2 regions of the Ruminococcus sp. CAG:57 genome follow, and region 2 is predicted to be linked to the other one. Evidence: predicted binding sites of a transcription regulator. Region 2 holds the regulator's gene; the other holds the start of a gene.
The links. The regulator HrcA, encoded in region 2, represses chaperone genes, less so after heat shock. The targets are predictions, from matches to a motif close to TGTTAGCACTCNNNNNNNNNGAGTGCTAACA.
Positions count from the first base shown of each region.

Region 1: a site for HrcA is predicted at 1,550-1,580, ahead of QVO88_RS05740 (Hsp20/alpha crystallin family protein). Genes of this name have one in related genera too.

Region 1 covers NZ_FR890718.1:33,882-42,491, reverse strand. The annotation lists gene QVO88_RS05750 (recombinase family protein) at 1-1,159, shown strand, start outside; gene QVO88_RS05745 (sigma-70 family RNA polymerase sigma factor) at 1,113-1,460, shown strand; gene QVO88_RS05740 (Hsp20/alpha crystallin family protein) at 1,735-2,151, shown strand; gene QVO88_RS05735 (VanZ family protein) at 2,274-2,768, opposite strand; gene QVO88_RS05730 (CCA tRNA nucleotidyltransferase) at 2,728-4,080, opposite strand; gene lnt (apolipoprotein N-acyltransferase) at 4,141-5,568, shown strand; gene QVO88_RS05720 (glycoside hydrolase family 36 protein) at 5,575-7,686, opposite strand; gene coaBC (bifunctional phosphopantothenoylcysteine decarboxylase/phosphopantothenate--cysteine ligase CoaBC) at 7,737-8,610, opposite strand, start outside.
Region 2 covers NZ_FR890735.1:17,024-25,633, reverse strand. The annotation lists gene QVO88_RS06655 (hypothetical protein) at 57-209, shown strand; gene QVO88_RS06650 (metal-dependent transcriptional regulator) at 394-765, shown strand; gene dnaJ (molecular chaperone DnaJ) at 853-2,004, opposite strand; gene dnaK (molecular chaperone DnaK) at 2,162-4,036, opposite strand; gene grpE (nucleotide exchange factor GrpE) at 4,100-4,672, opposite strand; gene hrcA (heat-inducible transcriptional repressor HrcA) at 4,695-5,753, opposite strand; gene QVO88_RS06625 (hypothetical protein) at 5,975-6,712, opposite strand; gene QVO88_RS06620 (hypothetical protein) at 6,743-7,567, opposite strand; gene sfsA (DNA/RNA nuclease SfsA) at 7,790-8,476, shown strand; gene spoIIP (stage II sporulation protein P) at 8,536-8,610, shown strand, end outside.

The sequences.
Region 1 (8,610 bases), on a different contig from region 2:
TATCAAAACGAAAATGGGTAATGAGTATACACGTTTTGCAATAAAGGTTATTCTAAGTAATCCCGTATATGCTAAGGCTGATAACGCTGTCCTTAAATTTTTTGAGAATAAAGGCTCGACAATATACGCAGAAGACACCGAATTTGACGGAACTAAAGGAATGATGGTTTATAATAAAACCAAGCAAGAGAAGAATACCAGCCATAAAGTTAAACCTTACAATGAATGGATTGTAGCTATTGGCGAACATGAAGGTGTTATAGATGGAGCAGACTGGGTAAGTGTTCAAAATATTCTGGATAAAAATAAGGATAAGAACTACAATCGCCCACGCAGCCATTGTGCACTGCTTTCTGGATTGCTCAGATGCAAATGCGGTTCTATAATGTACCCTCGTGTGGCAAAAACTTATAATGAACGAGGAGAAAGAAACTTTGCGTATGCGTGTAAGATGATGCTTAACTCAAATCGACAAAGATGCAATGTAAAACGAATAAACGGCAACTTTCTCGATGATCTTGTCTGGGAGCAAATCAAAGCTCTTACATCGGATAAATCTGAATTGGCAGAGCAGCTAAAAAAGGCACAGGGCAATTTTGAAAGCGACGAACAGCCTGTACTTAAAGAACTGGAGCAGATGAAAAAAAGGCTTAGCGACAATAAACAAAAACAAAAGAACCTTATAAATTTTATTGCCAATAACGGAAGTAAAATGTCGCCTGAAATGTCCGATGACGCTAATGAGCAATACCGAAAGCTTGAAAACAGCAACAAAGAGATCAGCTCAAAAATAATCAAGCTTGAAGAAGTTGTCGCACAAAGCGAGCAAGCATTTGCTAATTTCAAAGATCTTGCAACTCGCCTATCTGAATTTTCAGCAGCCTTAGATACCCAAACCACCTTTGAGGACAAACGTTACGCTGTGCGGCAAGTCATAGAACACGCTGAATGGGATGGCAAAAATGTAAAATTATTCTTTACTGGCAATAGAACAGTAGAACTTCAGGATATAAAGGACGAACTTGCAAACTATAAAAAAGCCCACAGAAAACGGGCAAAGACAAGCTCTGATGAAAATACGACATTAGGTGAGGATAGCGAACGAGATACTAATGCACTTCCGATCCCAGAAAAAGTCTGCCAACGATATCCACTTTGACGAGCCTGTTGACTCCGATAAGGACGGCAATCAGCTTTGCCTTATCGACATAATCGCAGACGGAGAGGACGTTGCCGACAAAATAGAGCTTTCCATTCGCAGTGAACAGCTCTACCGCTATATCGAAAGCTCTCTTGATGAGCGTGAAAGACAGATAGTCACTCTGCGCTATGGTCTTTTCGGTCAGCCACAACTTCCGCAGCGAGAAGTCGCAAAACGCCTTGGTATCTCACGTTCCTATGTTTCAAGGATAGAAAAGAAAGCCTTGAAGCTTCTTAAAGACCGCTTCGATAAGCAGTGATAGGCGTTGACGCAGTAGGGGCGAACAGCGTTCGCCCGCTGATTATCATATTATGTCATGACATTGTTTTAGCACTCATAAAGTTAATGCGCTAGCACTCATATAATGAGAATGCTAAAATTCAGCTAATGTTCACAATATCTTCACACAATGAACACATAGCAGGGGTATCATAAAGACAATGAAGAAAGGAAATGATACCAATGGAAGAGCAGAATAAATGATAAAAGCTTACAAGACAATTTAAGATATAACACATCAAGGAGGAATTTATATGTTTGGACTTACACCATTTGAAAGAAAGAGCTACGACCTGTTTAACGCATTCCATGATTTTGAGAATGATTTCTTTGGAGAAAATGCACTCCAGAGCTTCAAGACCGATATCAAGGACGAGGGCGACAAATATGTAATGGAAGCAGAGCTTCCGGGCTTTGATAAAGACGATATCAAGCTTGACATCTCAGGCAACGATCTTGTTCTTACCGCTGAGCATAAGGCAGAGACAGAGGATAAGAAAGACAAGTATATCCGCCGTGAGAGGACATACGGTTCTTATCAGAGAAGCTTTGACCTTACGGGCATTGATACCAACAATATCGCCGCAGAGTACAAGAATGGTATCCTGACCCTTGACCTGCCAAAGATGCAGGATGTAAAGCCTGAAACCAAAAGACTTGAGATAAAGTGATTTAAGTAAAGCCTAGGCTTTGAATGAGGCGATACCAATGGGTCACGATATGATTTGCAATAGGTTTTGCTAGAATAAAATATCCGTGAGAGCGAAATGCCCCCACGGATATTTTTTTGTTATCACGATTTTTTCTCACGGCTTTTGAGCCATATTTTTCGTATTAGTATGGCAAGTAAAATTCCTGCCACTGCACCGCTTGTGTCGATAAGAACATCACCCACCTGCCCTGCACGCCCCGGCACGAAAAGCTGATGTATCTCATCGCTTGAAGCGTAGATGCAAGAAAAAACTGCCGCAAAAAGCCCTCTGTATCCAAGCTTTTTCACCATAGCAAGATTTATGAACGCCAGTATTCCAAGCAAGGCGTATTCGCTGAAATGCGCAAGCTTTCTTATGATGAACGTGGCGGTGTCCTTGTATTCCGCCTGCGCTGTAGTGTCAAGGCTGTCATATACAGGGTTGACAAATTCTATCACTGTGTTAAACACCGCATTTGATTGCTTGTTTGACTCGTCAGCATTGTTTGCCGAGAACATGAATATCACCACGCACCACAGCACAAGTGCCGACCCTTTAAGTATTATCTTTATCCTGCCTTTTGAAGTTGCTTTCAATGTAGCCTTTCAGCTCCTCTTTTTTGTTTTCCACCTTTTCGTCTATAACACCGTTCAATGCAAGCTCCAGCCCGATGCCGATATCCTTTCCGCCAAAGCCCATTTGTAAAAGATCCTTGCCGTTTATGTCAAGGTCGCAAATGTGGATACACTCGTTGTCCTCTTTTATCTCTATTGCAAGCTCTGCGATATGGTCAAGTTCTGCAAGCTTTTCCTGCCGTTTGTAGTCAGACTGGGCATATGTGTCAGCCCTGCGAACTTCCAGATAATCCATAACAAAGTCAAAGTCATGCTGAGCCATAAATCTCCGCACCGACTTTTTCGTGGCAGGTATCCTGTTGTCATGCTCCCATATAAGCTCATAAATATATTTTGCCGAAGCGTTGTCTATCCTGAGCCTTTTTAATATCTTCTCCGCCATGTAAGCTCCCTCGAACTGGTGCTTTTTAAAGTGCGAAATGCCGTTCTCGTCAACAGTGTGCATTCTCGGCTTGCCGATATCGTGAAGAAGCATAGTAAGCTTCATCTGCCACTGTGGTCTGACGTTCTCAACGCTCAAACAAATGTGACCGTAAACATCAAGAAAATGGTGGGGATTGTTCTGCCTGAAATCAAAGCTTTCCCGAAGCTCAGGTATGAACACCGCTATGACCTCACGATAGTCAAGCAATATCTTCCTTGCACCCTTTCCACAGAGAAGCTTTTTAAGCTCCGACGCAATGCGTTCGGCAGAAATGCTTTTTAAAAGCTCACGTTGTTCAAGTATAGCCTTTGAGGTCTTTTCCTCGATCTCAAACCCAAGGCATGAAGAAAATCTCAGCCCTCTTAATATCCTCAGAGCGTCCTCGTCAAAACGCTTTTCAGGTTCGCCAACGCATTTTATAATGCCCTTTTCAAGGTCGCCTTGTCCACCGTAAAGGTCAATAAGCCCCTCTTTTGGTGAGTATGCCATAGCGTTCACAGTAAAGTCACGACGTTTTAAGTCCTCCTCCAGCGAGCTTTCAAATGTCACCTGAGCAGGCTTTCTATGCCCTATATACTCTCCGTCACTGCGATAACAGGTTATCTCCACCGGCTCGCCCTCTATCAAAACAGTGAGCGTGCCATGCTTTAGCCCGGTTTCAATAGTGCGGAAATTTGCGAAAACTTCAAGCATTTTGTCAGGGGTGCAGTTTGTGCAGACATCGTAATCATGAGGCTTTTTGCCAAGCAAACTATCTCTTACACAGCCACCGACTATATATCCCTCGTAGCCGCACTCATTCAGCCTGTCAAGAGCCGTCTTGACAAACTGCGGAATAAAGATCTCCAATTTACTGCCTCCCTTTATAGTTTTGTGAATTATGTGGGACTTTCGGGTCATAATATTTACATGAATATCTCGAAAATAATTGACCCCAAAATCTCACGGAGAGCGTTCCTCGCCCTCACGGGTATAGTGAGCGCACTTATGCAATCTATCTTGAATTTGCCGTGGCTTGCGTTTTTTATCTTTGCTCCAATGGTGCATTGCCTGTCAGTCTGCCATGAAAAAAGGGCTTTCAGGCTTGATTTTCTGTGCTTTTTTGTACCATATTATCTTTTTCAGCTCACTTTTATGCTCACCATATGGAAAATATGTCCTCTACCGTCCTTTGCCTCTATACCTCTTGCCACTTTAGCGTGGTTAGGTCTGACCTTGTGGGAGTGTATCCTTATGTATCTTCCACTGAGCCTTTTCCTGCCCCTGCGACCGCATCTCAAACACCGTTTGTCTGAGATAGTTTTGCTCTGCCTGCTTTTGACAGCAGGGGAGTGGCTTCAAGAGAAAGTTCCGATTTTGGCGTTTCCGTGGTCTGCGGCATGGCTAGCTGTAACAAGTTCGCCGCTGCTTTTGCAATCCGCCACGCTCATAAGCTGCCGACTTACAAGCTTTATAATTTTCCTGCTCAACGGTCTGCATGGGGAGATATATACAAGCAAAAAGCGTTTTGCCTACACCGCCTTTGCACTGCTTTTGCAGGGGGCAAATTTAAGCTATGGACTTTATTCCATAAACCTCGACAAAAAGCTTGATAACATCTACCCTCAGATAGACGTTATCTGCGCACAGGATAGTCTGGAGGGCAGGGAAAAATCAGACCGTAAAGCCCTTGACTCAGCACGCTCCTATCTTTCTATAATGGAAAGCTGTTGGCGGTGGGGTACTGATCTTGTTCTGCTTCCTGAAACTGCCGTGTCGAAAGACTATGACGAACAGCTAAAAGAATTTTCCCTTATATCAGACTTTGCCGCCACCCATGGGTGTACCCTTGTGACAGGCTCGTTCTATCTTGAAAACGGCAAGGATTACAACGCTCTTTTCGCCTATGATAAAAACGGCATTGCGTCTTCGCCCTACCTGAAACAAGTGCTTGTGCCTTTCGGTGAAAAGACACCTTTTGCAGGCATTTTCCACCTTGACACTATGAGCGAATGTGCAGACGAAAAACGCACCAAGCCCCTCGCCTCAGACGGCATGACCATAGGCTCTGTTATCTGCATAGAGTCCATTTTTCCAAGCCTTGTGAGCCGACAGAAAGAGCAGGGCGCACAGATAATTTGCGTTTCCACCAACGATTCATGGTTTGGCAAAAGCTCCGCCCGTGAACAGCATTACCGCCACTGCATAATGCGAGCCGTTGAGAACAGAAGATATGTCCTCCGTGCAGGAAACTGCGGAATATCAGCGATAATATCTCCCACAGGCGAGCAACTGTCCGTAAAATCGGACAAATCAAAAGGTGCGGTGTGGGGAAAAGTTACCCTTATTGGCAGGTAACTTTTTTTACCACTCTATCTCAAAAAGTCTAGCCATATAAGGTCTGTCAAACTTAACAGAAACATTGCCTGTCGCCTTTGAAAACTCCACAGGGGTTTCGCTGAAATCAGGATAAATGCACTTCACCCTTGCGTCAACACCCTTGAGGAAGTCGATAGGCAAAACGCAGGTGTCGCTCTTGCCCTCTCTCCTCCATACGGCAAGATAAGCCTTGTTGCCGTTTCTCAGACCGAGAGATACCCAGTCGTCCGAAAATTTGGACAGTCCCAAGCTCCAGAACGGCACTGCTTCCTTTATGTCCGCCCTTATCTTCTTGTAAACGCTGATAGCCTCTTTAACAAGCGCCTTGCGCTCAGGGTCGATGTTGCCAAGGTGACCGCTCTGGTGGATACGCAGAAGCATTGCATTTATCATGTTGAAAACAACTTCTTCTCTGTCACCTGATGTGATAGGATAAGCCCAGATAGCCGATTGCTCAGGGCAAAGGGCAGTAGGGGAGTTCGCCGCAATGGTGCAGTATTTTTTGTAATCGTCTTGATCTGATGTGGACTGAATGGAGTATCTTGAAAGCATCGCATAGTCCATTCTGAGTCCACCGCTGGAGCAGTTTTCTATAATAAGGTCAGGGTGACGAGCAAAAACACCGTCAAGCCATTCAAGGTAAGCCTTTTCATGACCCCACAGACCCTCGCCAACGCTGTCGCAGTTCTGCTCAGTGCCTATACCAGGCTCTATGTTGTAATCCATTTTTATGTAGCCAATGCCGTATTCCGAAACGAGCCTGTCTATTACCTCGTCAGCGTGAGCACGGACTTTCGGATTCCTGAAATCAAGCTGATAACGGCTTCTGTCATAGACTCTCTTGCCGTGACGTGTGAAGAACCAACTGTCATCGCAAACGCTGTCCACAAGCGGACACTTTATTCCCATGACCTCTATTTCAAGCCAAAGCCCAGGTATCATGCCCTTTTTGCGGATATAGTCGGCAACTTCCTTTACGCCGTTAGGGAAACGCTTTCTGCTCTCTTTCCATTCGCCGACCTCGTCCCACCAAAAGCCGTCAGCATACCAGCCTGCGTCAATGCAGAAATATTCACAGCCTGCTTCTGCCGCAGCGTCCACAAGGGGAAACTCCTTTTCTGCCGTAGGGTCGCCCCACAGACAGTTCATGTAGTCGTTGAATATTACCGCAAGCCTCTGATTATCCTTGTTGCGGCGACGTATTTTTCTGCGGTATTTCGTCAGCTCGCCCATAGCCTTGTCAAAGCTTCCTGTCACCGAGCCTACTGCACATTTCACGCTTTCTATGCTCTCATTAGGCACAAGGTTTTTGTACCAGTGGGACTCTATCTCCGACGGACCAGAAAGCTGTAAATAGAAGTGTCCTCCCACGTCCGAAAGCTCCCAGTGCCAAGAGCCGTTTTGCTCTATCTGCCAAAACAGCACCGAGCCTGCTTCGGTGTTTTCAAGCACACCCATTGGTATGTATTCCTTTGCCGACCAGTTTCCAACGTTTGTGCAGGCAAATACCTTTGATGAACGCTGTTCCGTAGGCTTTGCAGAGGACGCAAGCCCCACCTGTTCAAGGGTGTAGTCCTGCCACTGCAATTCACGCTGCCATGAGTTGTGGCATACCCATATCTTCATCTTGTCCTCAGGCTTTTTAAGCCCCTCTTTTTCTACGCCCGTCAGCGCAAAGGAGGACATATATTCAATGGTCTGTACCTCGCTGCCCTTGTTTGTAAGGGTAGTCCAACAGCGTACAACAGACGTGCCGGTGTAAAACTGATAGTGGGACACAGCCTCAAGACCTGTGCCCTCATCAAATGTCACAAGTTCAAGCTTTCTGCCATGGTCATTGTTCACATCACGGAAGTCCTTGAACTTCATTCTCCAGCCTGGTGCGGTCACGATATATTTGTTTCCGTGACGCTCGTCAGGGCGGTCGATACCGCTCGCCTGTATCTCTACAGGTCTGAAAGTTTTCAGCCCCATGTATGAAGCCGTCTTGGCTTCATCAAAAGGCAGAGCAGAGAAGTGCAGAAGCTTCGCCTCGTTGTCGTCTGTTATCTCAAATACTATATTAATGCCGTTTTCATATATCTCAATACGTTTCATATGGCGTATTTCCCTTCGTGATCTGTTTATCTGTACATATTATCGTACACTTATATCATTTTCGCAAGCTCGTCAAGTATCCTGTGAGCGTCTTGCTCTTTGGTCATAATAGGCAGCTCCACAGCACCGCCCTCAGTGATAAGGGTGATAACATTAGTGTCCGTCTTGAAGCCTGCACCAGCGGTCTTTAGTGAGTTTGCGCATATCATATCGCAGTTTTTGTTGGTGAGCTTTTTCTCAGAGTTCTTGATAACGTCCTGAGTTTCCATAGAAAAACCGCATATGACCTGACCGTCACGTTTGTGCTGACCTAGATAGCCGAGGATATCCTTCGTGCGTTTTAGCTCTATCTTCATGTCATCGTCAGACTTCTTTATCTTGTTGTCAGCCACCGCAACAGGCGTGTAGTCAGCCACAGCCGCCGCCTTTACGATAATATCCTGCTCAGGAGCAAGCTTTGTGACAGCTTCAAACATATCCGCCGCAGACTTTACGTTCACAACGTCCACGAACATAGGCGGCAAAACCTCCATGTGACCTGCCACCAGCGTCACCTTTGCACCTCTTTGCATAGCCGCTTTAGCCACCGCACAGCCCATTTTTCCGCTTGAATGATTAGTGATGTACCTCACAGGGTCGATAGCCTCCATGGTCGCACCAGCCGTAACAAGCACATTTTTGCCTGCAAGATCCTTCTCAAAAGCAAGCTCCCGAAGAATGTATTCAAACAACACCTCAGGCTCAGGCATTCTGCCGTCGCCGTCATCACCGTTTGCAAGCATACCTCTGTCAGGAGCGATCATCTCGTAGCCGAAACGTTCAAGCTTCCGGATATTGTCCTGCACAATAGGATTGTGATACATATTGTGGTTCATGGCAGGGGATATCATTTTCTTGCAAGGGCAAGCCATGACAGTGGTGGTG
Region 2 (8,610 bases):
TATGAGCGATAGCCGCAAGTTTTTGTATGCTATTGCGAAAGAAAGGAAGTTTTGTTATGTCAAACTATTCAAGAAAAAAGTCGTTCTGGACTTTAATGGGTGCGATGATACTTGTTGTTGCGTCAACTGCGCTTTTTGTATACAAATATTTTGAGGATAAGGAGCATGCCGAAAAGTGGAAAGACTATGAGGAGTGCGGTATACAGTAAATAACAGACAGCTTTAAAGGCACTGCTTTTTGTGAGCAGTGCCTTTGTATATCAACACAATTCATTGATGTAAAGTTTATCGAAATCGCTGAAAAAGCGTGCTTGCACTTGAAATGCGGTTTGAAATGTGATATAATAGTCGTAATGACCTGATGACAAACTTGTTCTAGGGAGGGACGTTATAATGCAGATAAGAGAATCAGCTGAAAATTATCTCGAAACGATACTTATTCTCAGCCAGCGCAAGGGCAAAGGCGAGGTAAGAAGCATAGATATAGTAAACGAACTTGAGTTTTCAAAGCCGAGCGTAAGTGTGGCAATGAAAAATCTCCGTGAGAACGGCTATATAACTGTCGATAAGGACGGTTATATTCGTTTGACAGACAAGGGCTTGGAGATAGCCGAGAAAATGTATGAGCGTCATACGTTGCTTTCACAGTGGCTCATAAAGCTTGGTGTTGACGAGAAAGTTGCAGTAGAGGACGCTTGCCGTATGGAACACGTTATCAGTGCGGAGTCCTTTGCGGCTATCAAAAAGCACACAGGTATGGCTTGATAAGATGATAATTGCCGTGGGCCTTCCTGCGGCATTTTTTATTGCAAACAAAAAGGAGAACAGCTTTGTGCCGTTCTCCTTTTTCTGTTATTTGAATTTGTCTTTGAGCTTGTCAAAGAATGTTTTGCGCTTTGCGTAGTTCTTTTCACCGAGAGACTTTTCGTAGTCACGGAGCTTTTCTTTCTGCTCTTTGGTCAGATTGCGTGGAACTTCAACTGTTACACGAACGTAGTGGTCGCCGTGGTCGTTTCTGTTTACCTTCTTTATGCCCTTGCCTCTCAGACGGAACACTGTGCCTGTCTGTGTACCCTCCGGCACTGTGTATTTTACCTTGCCATCAACTGTAGGAACTGTTATCTCGTCACCGAGAGTAGCCTGTGCATAAGTAAGCGGTATCTCTGTCCACACGTCATAGCCGTCACGCTCGAAAATAGGGTCAGGTCGAACTGTAATGTTGATGTGCAGGTCGCCGTTAGGACCTCCGTTTATACCGCAGTTGCCCTCACCGCCTACTCTAAGTGTCTGACCATCGTCGATGCCGGCAGGAACGTTTATCTCCTTTTCAGATACCTTCTTTACTCTGCCCTGACCGTTGCAGGTATGGCAAGGGTTGTCGATTATCTGACCCTTACCGCCACAGCGACTGCAAGTCGTGGTCTGAGCGATGTTTCCGAAAGGCGTTCTCTGTGTTATCCTTACTGTACCAGTGCCGTGGCAGTCAGGACAGGTCTTAGGCGAAGAACCTGCGGCTGCGCCTGTGCCGTGACAGTCAGGACATTTTTCGGCTCTGTTTATGCGAAGTTTCACAGTCTTGCCCTTGCAGGCTTCCATGAAGTCAAGAACAACGTTCGCTCTTATATCCTCGCCGCGTCTTGGTGCGTTAGGGTTAGCAGAACGTCCGCCACCGAAGCCACCGCCAAATCCACCGAAAATGGAATCGAAAATATCGCCCATATCGCCAAATCCGCCGAAGCCTCCTGCACCTGCTCCACCGCCTGCACCGTAGTTCGGGTCTACGCCTGCGTGACCAAACTGGTCATATCTTGCTCTTTTATCTTTATCTGAAAGCACCTCATAAGCTTCATTTACTTCCTTGAACTTCTCCTCGCACTCTTTGTCGCCAGGGTGAAGGTCAGGGTGATACTGCTTTGCAAGCTTACGGAATGCCTTTTTTAATTCATCGTCTGTGGCAGTTTTAGAAACGCCAAGCACTTCATAGTAATCTCTTTTTTCAGCCATATAAACGCCCATGCTCTGTAAGCTGCAGATCGTGAAAGTCTTGGGGCATGGGCTTGCCTCCTTTTTGTAAGTATAGTCCTTTCACGCTTTTCACACAGCCTTTTAATACGGCAATAGCCCCTGCTCGAAAAATCGGAGCAGAGGCAGCCGTTATAATTTATTCTGCGTCAGTAAATTCAGCGTCTATAACGTCGTCGCCACCGTTGTTTGAAGCGCCGCCGTTGTTGCCACCATTTGCTCCGCCCATGTTGTTAGGGTCAAAGCCTGCGGCACCGCCTGCTGCCTGCTGTGCCTGTGCAGCCTGCTGATATACCTTAGTTGCAACGCCCTGGAATGTTTCCTCAAGCTCCTTGTGCTTAGCCTTGATAGCCTCGATATCAGTACCCTTGAGGGCTTCCTTAAGAGCGTCTATCTTAGCCTGACAAGCTGACTTGTCAGCAGCGTCTACCTTGTCGCCGAACTCGCCCAGTGACTTTTCAGCCTGGAAGCAAAGCTGGTCAGCAGCGTTTCTTGCGTCAACGTCCTCTTTCTTCTTAGCGTCCTCTGCTGCATATGCCTCAGCTTCCTTGACAGCCTTATCTATATCGTCCTTAGACATATTTGTTGAAGAAGTGATCGTGATGTTCTGCTCCTTGCCTGTGCCAAGATCCTTAGCGGAAACGTGTACGATACCGTTAGCGTCGATATCGAATGTTACCTCGATCTGTGGAACGCCTCTTGGAGCAGGAGCGATTCCGTCAAGTCTGAACATACCGAGCTGTTTGTTGTCCTTAGCGAACTCACGCTCACCCTGAAGTACGTTGATATCAACGGCTGACTGATTATCAGCGGCAGTTGAGAATATCTGTGACTTCTTTGTAGGTATAGTTGTGTTTCTCTCGATGATCTTTGTGCAGATACCGCCCATTGTTTCAAGACCAAGTGACAGTGGAGTTACATCGAGGAGGAGCAGACCGTCCTTAACGTCGCCTGCGAGAACGCCGCCCTGATATGCAGCGCCAAGTGCTACGCACTCATCTGGGTTGATGCCCTTGAATGGCTCTTTGCCAAGGAATTTCTTAACAGCTTCCTGAACGGCTGGTATTCTTGAAGAACCGCCGACCATAAGGACTTTCTGAAGCTCGTTAGCTGACAGACCTGAGTCTGAAAGTGCCTGACGAACTGGTCCCATTGTTGACTCAACAAGGTCTGCTGTCATTTCGTTGAACTTAGCCTGTGTAAGTGTCATTTCAAGATGCTTTGGACCTGTAGCGTCTGCTGTGATGAATGGGAGAGAGATAGTTGATGAAGCAGTAGAAGAAAGCTCTATCTTAGCCTTTTCAGCAGCTTCCTTGAGTCTCTGCATTGCCATTTTATCACCTGAGAGGTCAACGCCCTCAGTCTTCTTGAACTCTGCAATCATCCAGTCGATAATTCTCTGGTCGAAGTCGTCGCCGCCCAGGTGGTTGTTACCTGCTGTAGCAAGAACTTCTGTAACACCGTCGCCCATTTCGATGATAGATACATCGAATGTACCGCCGCCCAGGTCGTAAACCATGACCTTCTGATCCTCTTCCTTATCAATACCGTAAGAAAGTGCAGCGGCTGTTGGCTCATTGATGATTCTCTTAACTGTCAGACCTGCGATCTGACCTGCGTCCTTAGTAGCCTGTCTTTGTGCGTCTGTGAAGTAAGCAGGAACTGTGATAACAGCCTCTGTTACCTTTTCGCCCAGATAAGCCTCAGCGTCAGCCTTCAGCTTCTGAAGTATCATAGCTGAAATTTCCTGTGGAGTGTAATCCTTGCCGCCCATGTGAGCCTTGTAGTCAGAGCCCATATGTCTCTTGATAGAAATTACAGTGTTGTCATAGTTTGTAACAGCCTGTCTTTTTGCTACCTGACCGATAAGTCTGTCGCCGTTCTTTGAAACGCCAACTACTGACGGAGTTGTTCTTGCACCCTCGCTGTTAGGGATAACAACGGCTTCGCCGCCCTCCATAACTGCTACACAAGAGTTTGTTGTACCTAAATCTATACCGATGATTTTGCTCATAAGATCAAGTCCTTTCAAAATTTACTTAATTTATATCAAGACCTTAAGTCCCGATGTCTTTGTTTATGGGTTTGCTACTATTACCATTGCGTGTCTTATTACCTTGCCGCCTATGGTGTAGCCGTTTTGAAGCACCTGCGCCACAATATTTTCACCCAGGTCAGGGTCGTCAACTGTGCTGACCGCCGTTGCAACGTTCGGGTCAAATTCCTTGCCCGCAAGCTCCATGACCTCAACGTTGAGTTTTTTCAGAGCGTCGCTGAACTGATTGAAGATCATTTCAACACCCTGTTTATAAACTGCGTCCTGAGTTTCTGTGCCTAACGCTCTTTCAAAGTTATCAAACACCGGCAGGAAGCCGTTTATCACATTTCCCTTTGCTGTGTCTGTAAGCTCCAGTCTTTCCTTTGCGCTTCTTTTTCTGAAGTTATCATATTCAGCCATAAGTCTGAGATACTTGTCATTTGCTTCGGCAAGCTCTTTTTTCAGCTTTTCTGTTTCGCTCTCCTCCGCCTTTTTCTCTGTATCCTCAGTGGCATTTTCTGCGGTATCCGCCGCTTCTTTCACTTCTTCGCTTTCAGCAGAGGTGTTTTCCTCTTTTTCAAGCTCGGTGTCCTTTTCAGTTTCCTTACTCAATTTACGCCGCCTGCCTTTCTTTTTATTCGTTTTCGTCATCTTCTTTGTTTTGCTCTTGTGGCTTTTCGGATATCATTTCCGATATCTTTCCTGTGAAATACTCGAGATATGGGATAAACTTCGCATAGTCGAGCCTCATAGGACCTATAAGCCCCAGCGCACCTGCTGTTTTGCCGTCCTTTGAGAACGGAGCTGTTATAATAGAGGAGTTGTGGATAACAAACCCGTCACGCTCAGGGGAGAACATAACGTGAAGCCCTGAGAACGTTTCGTCAATAAATCCTTTAAGCTCCTTCTGATTATCGAGAAAGCTTATTATCTCATTTTGGTTGAAGTCCTTGCAGGTGAGAAGATTACTCTGACCTTTGATAGACACGCTGCTCATTTCCTTTGTCATCTTCATTATCTCGGAAACAAGCGGTGAAAGGGTCATCATGTACGTTCCCATTGCTTCTGTGAGCTTTTCAAGATAAGCGTCCGAAAGACTGTCGATAGGCACGCCGTTGAGATTTTCCTTTACGAAGTTATCAAAAAACTCAAGCTGATCCTGACTGAGGTCGAACTCCAATCGGCAAACCTTATTCTTAATAGAGCCGTTGGACGTTATCATCAAAATAACGTACATTCTCTTTCCTGTAGGTATTACCTCTACCTTTGAGATAAGCGAGAACTTTGGCGTTGCGTTTGCGACCACCGCCGCACATTTCGTAAGATCCGCCAATGCCATTGAAGCCTTGTTCACAAGGTCTTCCTCTGTGACATATTCCTGCGGTATCATTGAATCCAGCATCTTCTTTTCATTTGCTGTAAGCTGGTTTTGTTCCATGAGCTGGTCAACATAAAGCCTGTAGCCTTTATATGTTGGTATTCTGCCTGCGGAGGTGTGTGGCTGTTCGAGATAGCCTTGCTTCTCAAGCTCTGCCATTTCATTTCTTATGGTCGCTGAGGACGCTTTGACGTGAGCCATTATCGCCTTTGAGCCTACAGGCTCGCCAGTTACGATATATTCATTGACTACCGCTGAAAGTATTTTCAGCTTGCGGTCGTCCATTTGCTCACCACCCGTTCTTCTTGTTAGCACTTATTGTATTTAAGTGTTAGCACTCTTTCTTCTCGAGTGCTAAGTATAGTTTATACCCTTTTGACGATTTTGTCAAGGGGTTTAAGACTATTTTTCTCACAAATTTTAAAAATATTTGAATTTCTTTTCCGTCATATTGCACAACACTTTGCTGAAAATGCAAAAAAGCGGGCAGACCGCAGTGGTCTGTCCGCCCGATGTTGGAAAAAGATCAGATAAAATTATTCTTTTGTATAAGCAGAAAGATCAGGAACAGTAAGCAGGCTGTCGTCTGCTTCGCCTATGGAATCTACAGTGAAGTAAACTGCGCTTGATTCGTCAGCACCCTCTGGGAGCAGAACTACCTGCTTAAGGTCATATGTAGCGCCGTCAAAGCCGTAAACTATCTGACCCTCACCGCCTGAAACACTGCTGTCGAGGTTATAATACTCGTGAACAACGTTTGTTGTTGTGTCAATATATGCGTGGTCAAAATCGAGTGTCGCACCGAAAAGTATGTCGGCTGACTTCCACTGATTTCCGTCGTCGTCCTCGATACTGTAGGTGGTCGTGCCTTCTGAAACGTTGTAAAGCTTTCCGTCGCCAGGGCAAACTGTGTATGACTTCATGCCCTGAACTGTGAGTGCCTGATAAGCCTTGCCGTCCTTTATGCAGATAGTATACTTTGTGCCGTTGTTTGTCATCTGACCTGTAAGGTTAGCAAGATAGTTGCCCTCATACTTGTCTTTCATCTGCTCGAAAGCTCTGAAATCGCCGTCAACGTCATAATCTGTTGTGCCAACATTTGTGACAGCACTTTCGTCTGCAGTGCTTTCAGCAGGAGCGGCAGACTCTGCGGCAGCCGTTGTTGTAGTAGTTGTTTCAGCCTTTGAAGAGCTTGCAGTATCGCTCCCAGTGCAGCCTGCCATTGCTGTACACATTGCCAAAGCTGCAATAATAGTTACCATTTTCTTGTTCATAATATTTTGCCTCCGAAAAAATGACAAGAATTACTCGGCTGACTCAGCGCCTGACTCAACATCGAGTTCAGCGTCATAAGGGATATCTTCAGTGTCCTTATCGAAAGACTGCTCTGTCCAACTGTCAAAATCGTCAGGGAGCTTGACTTCAACGTTTTCAGTTGTGAATGAGTTTACTGTAACAGTAGTCGTTGAGCCGTCAGAGATAGTTTCTATCTTAACAATATCCTTTGTGTCAGCATTGAAGTAATACTTGAATGTTGTTGTGAAAGAATAATCGTCAGAATCGCTTGTGTCGAGAGTTACGCCTGATTCAAGCTCGATATCAGGATCTTCTGTGCTTTCAAAAGTTTCGCAGATAAGACCGTCGTCAGTTGTTTCAGAGCTTATGAACTTGTAGCTGTCGTTAATGCCGTAGCCTATCTCACTCTTGAAGTCGTCGATAGATTCTTCCATATCAACAGTGTAATACGTTTTTGACTCGCTGTCAAGTGTGTACATAACTCCGTCGATATTATAGATGTCCATATCCACGCCCATAAAGTTCATTTTCATGTGCATATTGCCGCCTGCTATCTCAACAACAGCTGATGAATTGTCATATTCGCTTGCCACTGTCATGTCGATAGCAAGGCTCTCGCCCTGTATCTTCTTTGTATACTGCGCTGTGAGAGTATCCTCGAGATCTGTGGCTGTGCCTGCTTCTGAAGCAGTTGACTCGTCAGCGGCTGCGCTTGTTTCTGCCTTTGATGTGCTGTCTGCTTTTGATGAGCTTGAAGAACTGCTGTCAGAACAGCCTGCCATTACTGCGCATGACATTATAAGTGAAACGAGAAGTGCAGTTATTTTTTTCATTATAAATACCTCTTTCTAAAATTTTAATAAATTATTATTGTTATATAACCTATACTCAAAACTATAACATATTTCAAAAATAGCGTCAATAGATTTTGTGAAATATTTTTCCCTTTTCGTATCGAACCACAAATCAACAAAGCTAAGAAAGCATGATTTAGGTATTTATAATCAAACATATTTGTGGTATAATGTGAATAGTAAGAATAAAAGGAGCGAATTATGAGATACGATAATATACATAAAGGCAAATTTCTATCAAGACCGAACAGGTTTATCGCCAACGTTGAGATAGACGGCAAAGCCGAGGTCTGCCATGTGAAAAATACGGGCAGATGCAAAGAGCTTTTGATTGAGGGGTGTACTGTTTGGCTTGAACATTCAGACAGCGAATCGAGAAAGACTGCTTTTGACCTTGTTGCAGTGGAAAAAGGTGACAGGCTCATAAACATGGACAGCCAAGCCCCGAATAAGGCGGTAGGGGAGTGGCTGAGAGAAAAAATGCCTTTTGGCGAGGGTTTCTCGGTCTATCCCGAAAAGAAATACGGCAATTCACGCTTTGATTTTTACTTAGAGTCGCAGGATAGGAAGATCTTCATGGAAGTCAAGGGCTGTACGCTGGAGAAAGACGGCGTTGTGCTTTTCCCTGACGCTCCTACCCTCCGTGGAGTGAAGCATATAGAGGAGCTTTCTCACTGTCTTGATGAGGGGTATGAGTCTTATATAATGATACTCGTTCAGATGAGCGATGTGAAATATTTCACTCCAAATTATGACACTCACCCTGAGTTCGGAGAGGCTTTGGAGAAAGCTTCACGAAAGGGCGTGAAGATACTATGCTATGACTGCAACGTGACTCATGACTCTATGACAGTGGGCAAGCCTGTTAAGGTGAAGCTGGGCAGGTAATATGACGGCTCGTCCTGCATATACATTATAATACTAAGATGTATATGGGAGTGACAGCATTGGATATAAAGAAAGTCTGCCTGCGTTGTGTTGCAGTTATAATTGTGGCGTTCGTTATGCCCACGGGGATATGG